Regions from separate parts of the Rossellomorea yichunensis genome, predicted to be linked through region 1. Evidence: a T-box and tRNA genes for the amino acid it is inferred to sense, from the RefSeq annotation. Region 1 holds a T-box; the other holds one or more tRNA genes.
The links. A T-box is a leader RNA that pairs with one kind of tRNA and senses whether it is charged. The one in region 1 lies ahead of alaS (alanine--tRNA ligase), so its partner is inferred to be a tRNA-Ala.
Positions count from the first base shown of each region.

Region 2: it has a tRNA-Ala gene. The T-box ahead of alaS (alanine--tRNA ligase) is inferred to sense a tRNA for this amino acid. The anticodon was not compared.

Region 1 is NZ_JAVYAD010000003.1:538,731-543,167, forward strand. It holds gene RSX31_RS10500 (hypothetical protein) at 27-212, shown strand; gene RSX31_RS10505 (YrzQ family protein) at 219-359, shown strand; gene RSX31_RS10510 (AI-2E family transporter) at 725-1,801, shown strand; T-box leader at 1,878-2,106, shown strand; gene alaS (alanine--tRNA ligase) at 2,169-4,437, shown strand, end outside.
Region 2 is NZ_JAVYAD010000005.1:37,365-41,801, forward strand. It holds gene nagA (N-acetylglucosamine-6-phosphate deacetylase) at 1-803, shown strand, start outside; gene nagB (glucosamine-6-phosphate deaminase) at 790-1,539, shown strand; tRNA gene RSX31_RS14195 (tRNA-Ala) at 1,694-1,766, shown strand; gene RSX31_RS14200 (lactate 2-monooxygenase) at 2,077-3,294, shown strand; gene RSX31_RS14205 (GNAT family N-acetyltransferase) at 3,481-4,032, shown strand; gene RSX31_RS14210 (potassium channel family protein) at 4,086-4,437, shown strand, end outside.

The DNA of each region.
Region 1 (4,437 bases):
TGGTGTAATAGAGGTGAACCTTACCGATGAAGTGTCCAAATTGTCAGAGCAAAGATATCGGAAAGATCGGCATCAACCAATATTATTGCTGGGGTTGCTATATAGAGCTTTCATTGTCAAAGGGAGTCATTCATACTCATCAAGTGGAAGAGGATGGATCACTGAGCTCCTTAGACGACTTGTTTGATGAGGAAGAACGCCGACTAAGCTAGGAAGAGGTGTCTTTCTTGAACAAAACATTTGCATCCATCGTTGGTTTTGGAGCAGGAATCGCTGCTTCTATCTATTCACAAAGATCCAATATGATGAACCAAAGACAAATGAAACGAATTCGTAAACAAGTAAAGAAACTTTTTTAACAGCTAAAAAGGCTGACTTTCGGGTCAGTCTTTTTTTATTTTCCTGGTTTTTTATATGAAGAGAACTTAGATCAGAAGAAAAAATCACTAAATCTTTATTGATATAGAAGCTGCTATTTGGATATCAGCGGAATTTTTGTTTTATCAGCGAAAACTCACTTTTATCAGCGGAATTTCCGATATATCAGCGAAATCCCAGCTTTATCAGCGGAATTTTAAATATATCAGCGAAAAGGCTCTCGCTCCTTACATCCCCACGATTTATTGTCGGGTATGCCCAAGCTGCCCATCACGTTTTGTTTAAGTCCAATGAATAAAATACCCTTCTATCTTCCAACAATATAGAAGAGAAGGGAGTGTAGATGATGGAAAAGAAACCCTATGCCAAATGGTTGTACCGACTTTCAATAGCTCTTATTCTTGCTATATTCCTATATATTCTCTACTTATTAAAGCCTGTATGGCATCCGGTCCTGGAAGTATTGTTCTTTTCGCTTCTACCCTTTTTGATAGGGGGATTCATTGCCTATTTGCTTCATCCAATAGTAGAAAAAATCCATGAGGCGGGCATTCATAGAGGGATAGCGATCATGCTCATCTACATCCTTTTCTTCGGAGGATTAGGGTATGCGGTCTATAAGGGGACTCCCATCATCATACATCAGCTGAAAGATTTATCAGAGAATGCGCCACTTTTTACAAAACAATACCAGAGGTGGCTGGACTATGTGCAAAGCGAGACCTCCACTTGGCCTGACGGAATACAATCTCAATTAGAGGAAAGAATTGACGGGATCGAAGCCTGGTTGACGGGGCTTGTCGCAGTCGTTCTGGCCACTGTGATGAAGTTCATGAACAGCTTGCTGCTTGTTGCAATAATTCCCTTTGTATCCTTTTATTTATTAAAGGATATTACGAAAGTGAAAAAATTCCTGTGGCAGCTTACCCCAAAAAAATGGAGGAACAGCGCGATTTCATTTTCAAAGGATGTGGATGAATCGCTGGGAGGCTATATCCGGGGACAGCTTTTAGTTTGTTTGATCATTGGGGGACTTTCAGCATTAACACTCTGGTTGATCGGTATGAAGTATCCCTTGATCCTCGGATTGATCATTGGAGTAACCAATGTAATCCCCTATTTCGGACCTATTATCGGAGCGGTTCCAGCAGCCATTGTGGCAAGTACGATCTCTGTCAATATGATGATATATGTCGTCATCATGGTCGTAGTTCTCCAATTCCTGGAGGGCAATATCTTATCGCCCCTCATTGTGGGAAAAAGCCTTCATATGCATCCTCTGTTTATTATGGCTGCCCTTATCATTGGTGGTGAAGTAGGGGGTGTGATCGGAATGATTGTTGCAGTACCTTTTTTAGCTGTGGTAAAAGTAGCGATTTTACATGGACGAACCCATTTCATTCATGCAGCAGGGGAAGATTAGCTGAAAAATTAAGAATCAACATTGACAAATACAGTGAATATTTCTATAATCCAACATATACAAGTATTCGTATAAAATGAAAGCTATGAAGGATCGAGTACGTTATAGTCCATCTACCAGAGAGGAATCCCCCAGGCTGTAAGGGATTTTAGATGAAGGATAACCGAATGCTAATCCTGAGTGCAGGTAAAGCCTGCCGTCTATCCGCGTTAAGGTGTTTTGAGGGATGAATAAAAGAAAAGCGGAAGGGCTTTCCTTTATTCATAACCAGGGTGGTACCGCGAGAAACAGCTCTCGTCCCTGTTTTAGGGATGAGGGCTTTTTTGTATTCTTTTTTAACCATACATATAAAGGAGGAAGCTTGAAAATGAACAAATTAACAGGCGCAGAAATTCGTCAGAAGTTTTTAGATTTCTTTCAAGAAAAAGGACACGGGGTGGAACCAAGTGCATCATTGGTTCCGCATGAGGATCCGTCCCTTTTATGGATCAATAGTGGGGTAGCGACATTAAAGAAATATTTTGATGGACGTGTCATCCCTCAAAATCCAAGAATCGTGAATGCCCAAAAGTCGATTCGTACAAATGATATTGAAAATGTAGGGAAAACAGCACGTCATCACACTTTTTTCGAAATGCTTGGAAACTTCTCGATCGGAGAATATTTTAAAGTAGAAGCAATTGAATGGGCTTGGGAATTTTTGACCGACGCGAAATGGGTCGGCTTTGATCCCGAGAAGCTTTCCGTTACCATTCACCCCGAAGATCATGAAGCATTTGACATCTGGAACAAAAAAGTAGGCGTACCAGCTGAACGAATCATCCGAATTGAAGGGAACTTCTGGGATATCGGAGAAGGTCCAAGTGGCCCGAATACAGAAATTTTCTACGATCGCGGGCCGGAATATGGGGACAATCCTGAAGACCCTGAATTATATCCGGGTGGAGAGAATGATCGTTACCTTGAGGTATGGAATCTTGTGTTCTCACAATTCAATCATAACCCTGACGGAACGTACACTCCGCTCCCTAAGAAGAATATCGATACCGGTATGGGACTTGAACGTATGGCATGTGTCGTACAAGAAGTACCTACAAACTTTGATACCGATTTATTCATTCCGATCATAAAGGCGACAGAAGAAATTTCCGGTAAGTCTTACGGAAAAGACAGTGACATAGACGTAGCGTTCAAGGTCATCGCTGATCATATCAGAACGGTTTCCTTCGCTATCGGTGACGGAGCACTTCCATCCAATGAAGGCCGTGGCTATGTATTAAGAAGACTGCTTCGCCGTGCGGTTCGATTTGCGAAACAAATTGAAATCAACCGTCCATTCATGTATGAGTTGGTTCCGGTTGTTTCTGAAATCATGGTGGATTTCTATCCGGAAGTGAAACAAAAAGCGGAATTCATCCAAAAAGTAGTGAAAAATGAAGAAGATCGTTTCCACGAAACATTGAACGAGGGGCTTGCTATTCTTTCTTCCATCATCAAGGTACAAAAATCTGCAGGTAACAAGATCGTTCCTGGTGAGGATGTCTTCCGTTTGTATGATACGTACGGATTCCCGGTTGAATTAACGGAAGAATATGCAGAAGAAGAAGGATTAACAGTTGATCATGATGGTTTTGAAAAAGAAATGGAAGCTCAGCGTGAAAGAGCGAGATCGGCTCGCCAGGATGTAGGAAGCATGCAAGTGCAGGGTGGAGTCCTTAGTGACATCACGGTAGAAAGTCACTTTGTAGGTTATGACACGTTAGAAACGACTGCTACTATTCTTGAACTGTTGGTTGACAATGAACGCCAGCCGAAAGTAGATAAAGGACAGGAATGTCAATTCATTCTGGACCAGACACCATTCTACGCAGAGAGCGGAGGACAAATCGGCGATAAAGGATACATTGAAGCTATGGGTGTGAAAGTTTTGGTAACAAACGTCAAAAAAGCTCCTAATGGCCAAAACCTTCACTCTGCCATCGTTGAAGTGGGTACGTTAGAGCAAAAAGCACAAGTTCTTGCGAAAGTGTCCCGTGAATCCAGAACAAGAGTGGAGAAAAATCACACAGCTACTCACATCCTTCATCAGGCATTGAAAGATGTTCTTGGAGATCATGTAAACCAGGCAGGTTCATTAGTGGAACCAGATCGCCTGCGATTCGACTTCTCTCATTTCGGTTCTGTTTCCCAGGAAGAGATTGAGCGAATCGAAACCATCGTCAATGAGAAGGTTTGGAAGGCTATTTCAGTGAACACAGCCCTTAAATCATTATCAGAGGCAAAAGCGATGGGGGCTATGGCTTTATTCGGTGAAAAATACGGCGAAGAAGTTCGCGTCGTATCGATTGGAGAATATAGCTTAGAACTTTGTGGTGGCTGTCATGTATCAAACACGTCTGAAATCGGGTTATTTAAGATCCTTTCTGAAAGTGGAATCGGAGCAGGCACGAGAAGGATTGAAGCTGTTACAGCAGAGAATGCTTATAAAGTGTTGAATGATCAAGTTTCTCAACTGAAGGAAGTAGCAGGCAAACTTAAAGCGAATCCTAAAGAAGTCGTCAACCGAGTGGACTCTTTATTAGTAGAAATGAAAGAGCTTCAGAGAGAAAATGAATCATTATCCGCAAAGTTGTCTA
Region 2 (4,437 bases), on a different contig from region 1:
GCCTTCATTTAGAAGGTCCATTCATAAATCCGGATAAGGCAGGAGCACAGCCTCTGAATCGTATCCAGAAGCCAAATGTCGAAGTGTTTAAAAACTGGCATGCTCTTTCAGGAGAGAATATTAAGTTGGTGACCCTTGCCCCTGAACTTGATGATGAATACGAACTGATCCTTTACTTAAAAGAGAATGGGATTGTCGCTTCAGTCGGTCATTCCAGTGCAACCTATGATCAGATCGGGGAAGCCATCGATGCAGGATTGTCCCATGTTACCCACTTGTTCAACCAAATGTCGGGACTTCATCATCGAGAGCCTGGCATCGTCGGAGCATCCTTCCTTCGAAAAGAATTAATGGTGGAATTGATTTCAGACGGCATCCACGTTCGTCCGGAAGTGGTCCAATTGGCATTCGATCAAATTACAGACGAGCGATTAATCCTCATCACTGATTCCATGAGAGCCAAATGCTTGAAAAACGGCCAGTATGATCTTGGCGGTCAGATGGTGACGGTTAAGGACGGGAAAGCATTATTGGACGAAGACACTTTAGCAGGAAGCGTATTGAAGATGAAAGACGCCTTTACAAATATCCAGGAATTCACTAGGGGAGATATGAGAAGCGCGATCAGAATGACCGCTGAAAACCCTGCCAGACAATTAAATGTCTTTGATCGAAAAGGTAGCCTTGCTCCCCGGAAAGATGCAGATATCGTCATATTAGACGAAAACAAAGACGTATACACAACGATATGTAAAGGAAAAATAGCCTATATTCGAGAGGATGATACTCATGAAACTAATTGAAGTGAAAGACTACCAGGAAATGAGTCAAGTCGCTGCAGACTATCTGTTATCCAAGGTGAAAGAATCTGATAAGCTGACCCTTGGATTAGCCACAGGCGGAACACCACAAGGGCTTTATGAAGCATTGATAAATGACCATAATAAGAACAGGACCTCCTATCAACATGTATCTTCGTTTAACCTGGACGAATACATCGGATTGTCCGGTAAACACCCTAACAGCTACTACCATTACATGAATGACCACCTATTTAAACATATTGATATAGATTCAGAAAACACCCATATCCCTTCTGGAAAAGCCGTCGACCTCGAAAAGGAATGCGAGGCATACGATGAAAAAATCCGTTTACATGGCGGAATCGACCTTCAAATACTGGGAATCGGCAGCAACGGACATATAGGTTTTAATGAACCAGGTACTCCTTTTGAATCCAACACCCACATTGTCGAGCTTGCCGAGTCTACACGTGAGGCTAATGCCCGTTATTTTGACTCGATTGATGAAGTACCTGCTCAAGCCATCACGATGGGGATTTCTTCGATTATGAAAAGCAAAGAAATCCTTCTCCTTGTTTCAGGTGAGGCGAAACAAGTGGCCATGAAAAAGTTAGTAGAAGGAGAAATCTCTGAGAACTTCCCTGCTTCTATCTTGAATCGCCACGAGCATGTCACGGTGATTGCCGATCAAGAAGCGCTGGCAATGGTGAAAGGGTTAGAGTTGTTGAATAGATGAAAGGATGAAGATGTGGAGTGAGTATGTTTAGTCCATGTCAGGAGAGCGGCGGACAATGGTTCGCCGCTTTTATATAGATTAAAACTAAGAATATTATAAAAAAAGATTGACGAACGCTATGAACATTTCTTATAATTAATCTTGACCGATTCACGGGGCATTAGCTCAGCTGGGAGAGCGTTTGGCTGGCAGCCAAAAGGTCAGCGGTTCGATCCCGCTATGCTCCATACATAAAGAGGCGTCCTTATTTGTAAATAAGGACGCCTTTTTTTATGTTTTTAGATGATTGGCGGTTCATCGATTCAGTGACAATGTATGTACGACCGTCGATACTATAACACATGAAGAGATAACGTCTATATATATAAATAACATAGGGTCCGGACGTTTAATCGGAATCTTTTTTCACCATCAATAAATTGACTTTTCTGAATTCTATAAGTAACATTTTCCTTATAAGGAAAAGCTCGCCGATTACATACGCTTCCTTCTTATTATTTGCACCTGTTCCGGCAAAGGAGAAAGGAGAAGAATACCATGAATCAGTGTGGAAACCATGTCCAAAATGAAATCTATCAGAGGAAGGTCCGTCCCTCCATTCCATTCCGGCTTGAAGAGCTTGAAAGAAAGGCCCGGGAAAAGCTTGAAGACGGTCCTTATTATTATGTAGCGGGAGGTGCGGGCGGTGAAGATACGATGCGCGCCAACAGAAATGCCTTCGACCGCTGGCAGATTGTTCCCCGTATGCTGAACAACGTTGAAAACCGTGATCTGAAGGTGACTGTCTTGGGAGAAGTCTACTCCTCCCCTCTTATGCTCGCTCCCATCGGAGTCCAATCCATCGTTCACCCTGATGGGGAACTCGCGTCTGCACGTGCGGCATCATCCATGAATGTTCCGTTCATTGCAAGCTCAGCCTCTACTTACTCCATGGAGGAAATCGCTTCTGTCATGGGTAACTCCCCAAGATGGTTTCAGCTTTATTGGAGCAACGAACGTGAGATTGCAGCCAGTATGCTGAGGAGGGCTGAAGCGTCCGGATACTCCGCTATCGTCGTTACTCTTGATGCTGCGATGATGGCATGGCGTGAATCAGACCTTGAAAACGCGTATCTTCCCTTTCTGTCAGGAGAAGGAGTCGGGAATTATGTGAGCGACCCTGTCTTTCGTTCAATGCTGAAAGATCCCCCTGAAGTTGACGCGAAGGCAGCTGCCACCCTATGGGCCAAAGTGTTTGGCAATGCCAGTTTGACGTGGGATGACCTGGAGTTCCTGCGAGATCATACAAGCCTGCCGATTCTTCTTAAAGGAATTCTACACCCCGATGACGCAAAGCTTGCCATCGATCACGGAATGGATGGGATTATTGTATCCAATCATGGTGGAAGGCAGGTTGACGGGGCCGTTGGAGCTTTAGACTCATTGCCGATGATATGTCAGGTTGTGAATGGACGGATCCCTGTACTATTTGACAGTGGAATCCGACGGGGTGCGGATATAGTGAAAGCATTGGCCCTGGGAGCGAGTTCCGTTCTCTTAGGCAGACCCTATATGTATGGATTGACCCTGGCTGGTGAACAAGGGGTGAAGGATGTCATCCGGAATGTACTGGCAGATCTCGATTTGACGATGGCCCTTTCCGGTCAAGCATCCGTTTCTGAATTAGATCCATCACTCCTGACTGACGTGAAAGACGCATCAATTCCTTCAAGGATAGGAAGACCGGATTCACAATCTGCGGGAATGAAGTCATAATGAATCAGCCTCTGTCTTACACTGACAGGGGCTTTTTTGTTCAGTTCATTTGTGTCCCTAGAAATCATTCTCCATCAAAACTGCACTTATGACAAACCATCACCAATACTAAAAGATACGATGAAATTTCCCATCCTCCCCCGTTCCTGACATGGTATACTTTCATGTACAAAGGGGTTGATAATTTTGGAAAAATATCCAGTATTTGAAACGGAGAGAATATTACTAAGGCAAATCACTTTGCAAGATGTCGATTTTCTTTATGGACTCTATACTTCCGGGGACGTTCTCCGATATTTCGGAATGAGTCCGATCGATTCGAGAGAAGTGGCGGTAAGTATGGTCGACAACTACGAAAAGCACCTGGAAACAGGTGGTCCCATGCGCTGGGCCATCGAGGAGAAGCATTCGAATAAGATGATCGGGACATGTGGCTTCCACGGCATTTCGAAAGCGTATAAGCGCTGCGAAATCGGATATGACCTTAGCCCTGATCACTGGGGTAAAGGAATCATGGGTGAGGCACTCTCCCCGTTACTCAGCTACCTATTTGCAGATAAAGGAATGAATCGTGTAGGGGCAGTGATCGTTCCTTATAATAAGGCTTCATCACGAGTAGTTGAAAAACTCGGTTTCAAACAGGAAGGCTTACTAAGGGAATATATCCTTCAGGATGATCAAGTATATGATGCATATATGTACAGTTTATTGAAGAAAGAATGGCTTTCAGAGTTTTAGACGAACTTGAATAGGCAATAATGGTCAGTGCAGATGAAAAAGGAGCTGGTAGTATGGTGCAGCAAATGTTTCATGGATTCTTGCGCTGGCCTTTAGTTATACGAATATTTACAATCGCCATTACGTTGATGCTTTCATTTGGAACGATCATTCATTTCATAGAGCCCGATACCTTCCCTTCCTTATTCGATGGGATCTGGTGGGCGATTATTACGACTTCAACGGTGGGTTATGGGGATTTTGTTCCTACATCATTTGAAGGCAGATTGATTGGCATTGTTCTCATCCTTGTAGGTGCAGGCTTTCTTTCAACTTATTTTGTCACACTTGCAGCGGAAACGGTCATGACACAAAATGCCTATCTGGAAGGAAGAGCTGCCTTTAAGGGAAAAGAGCATGTCGTCA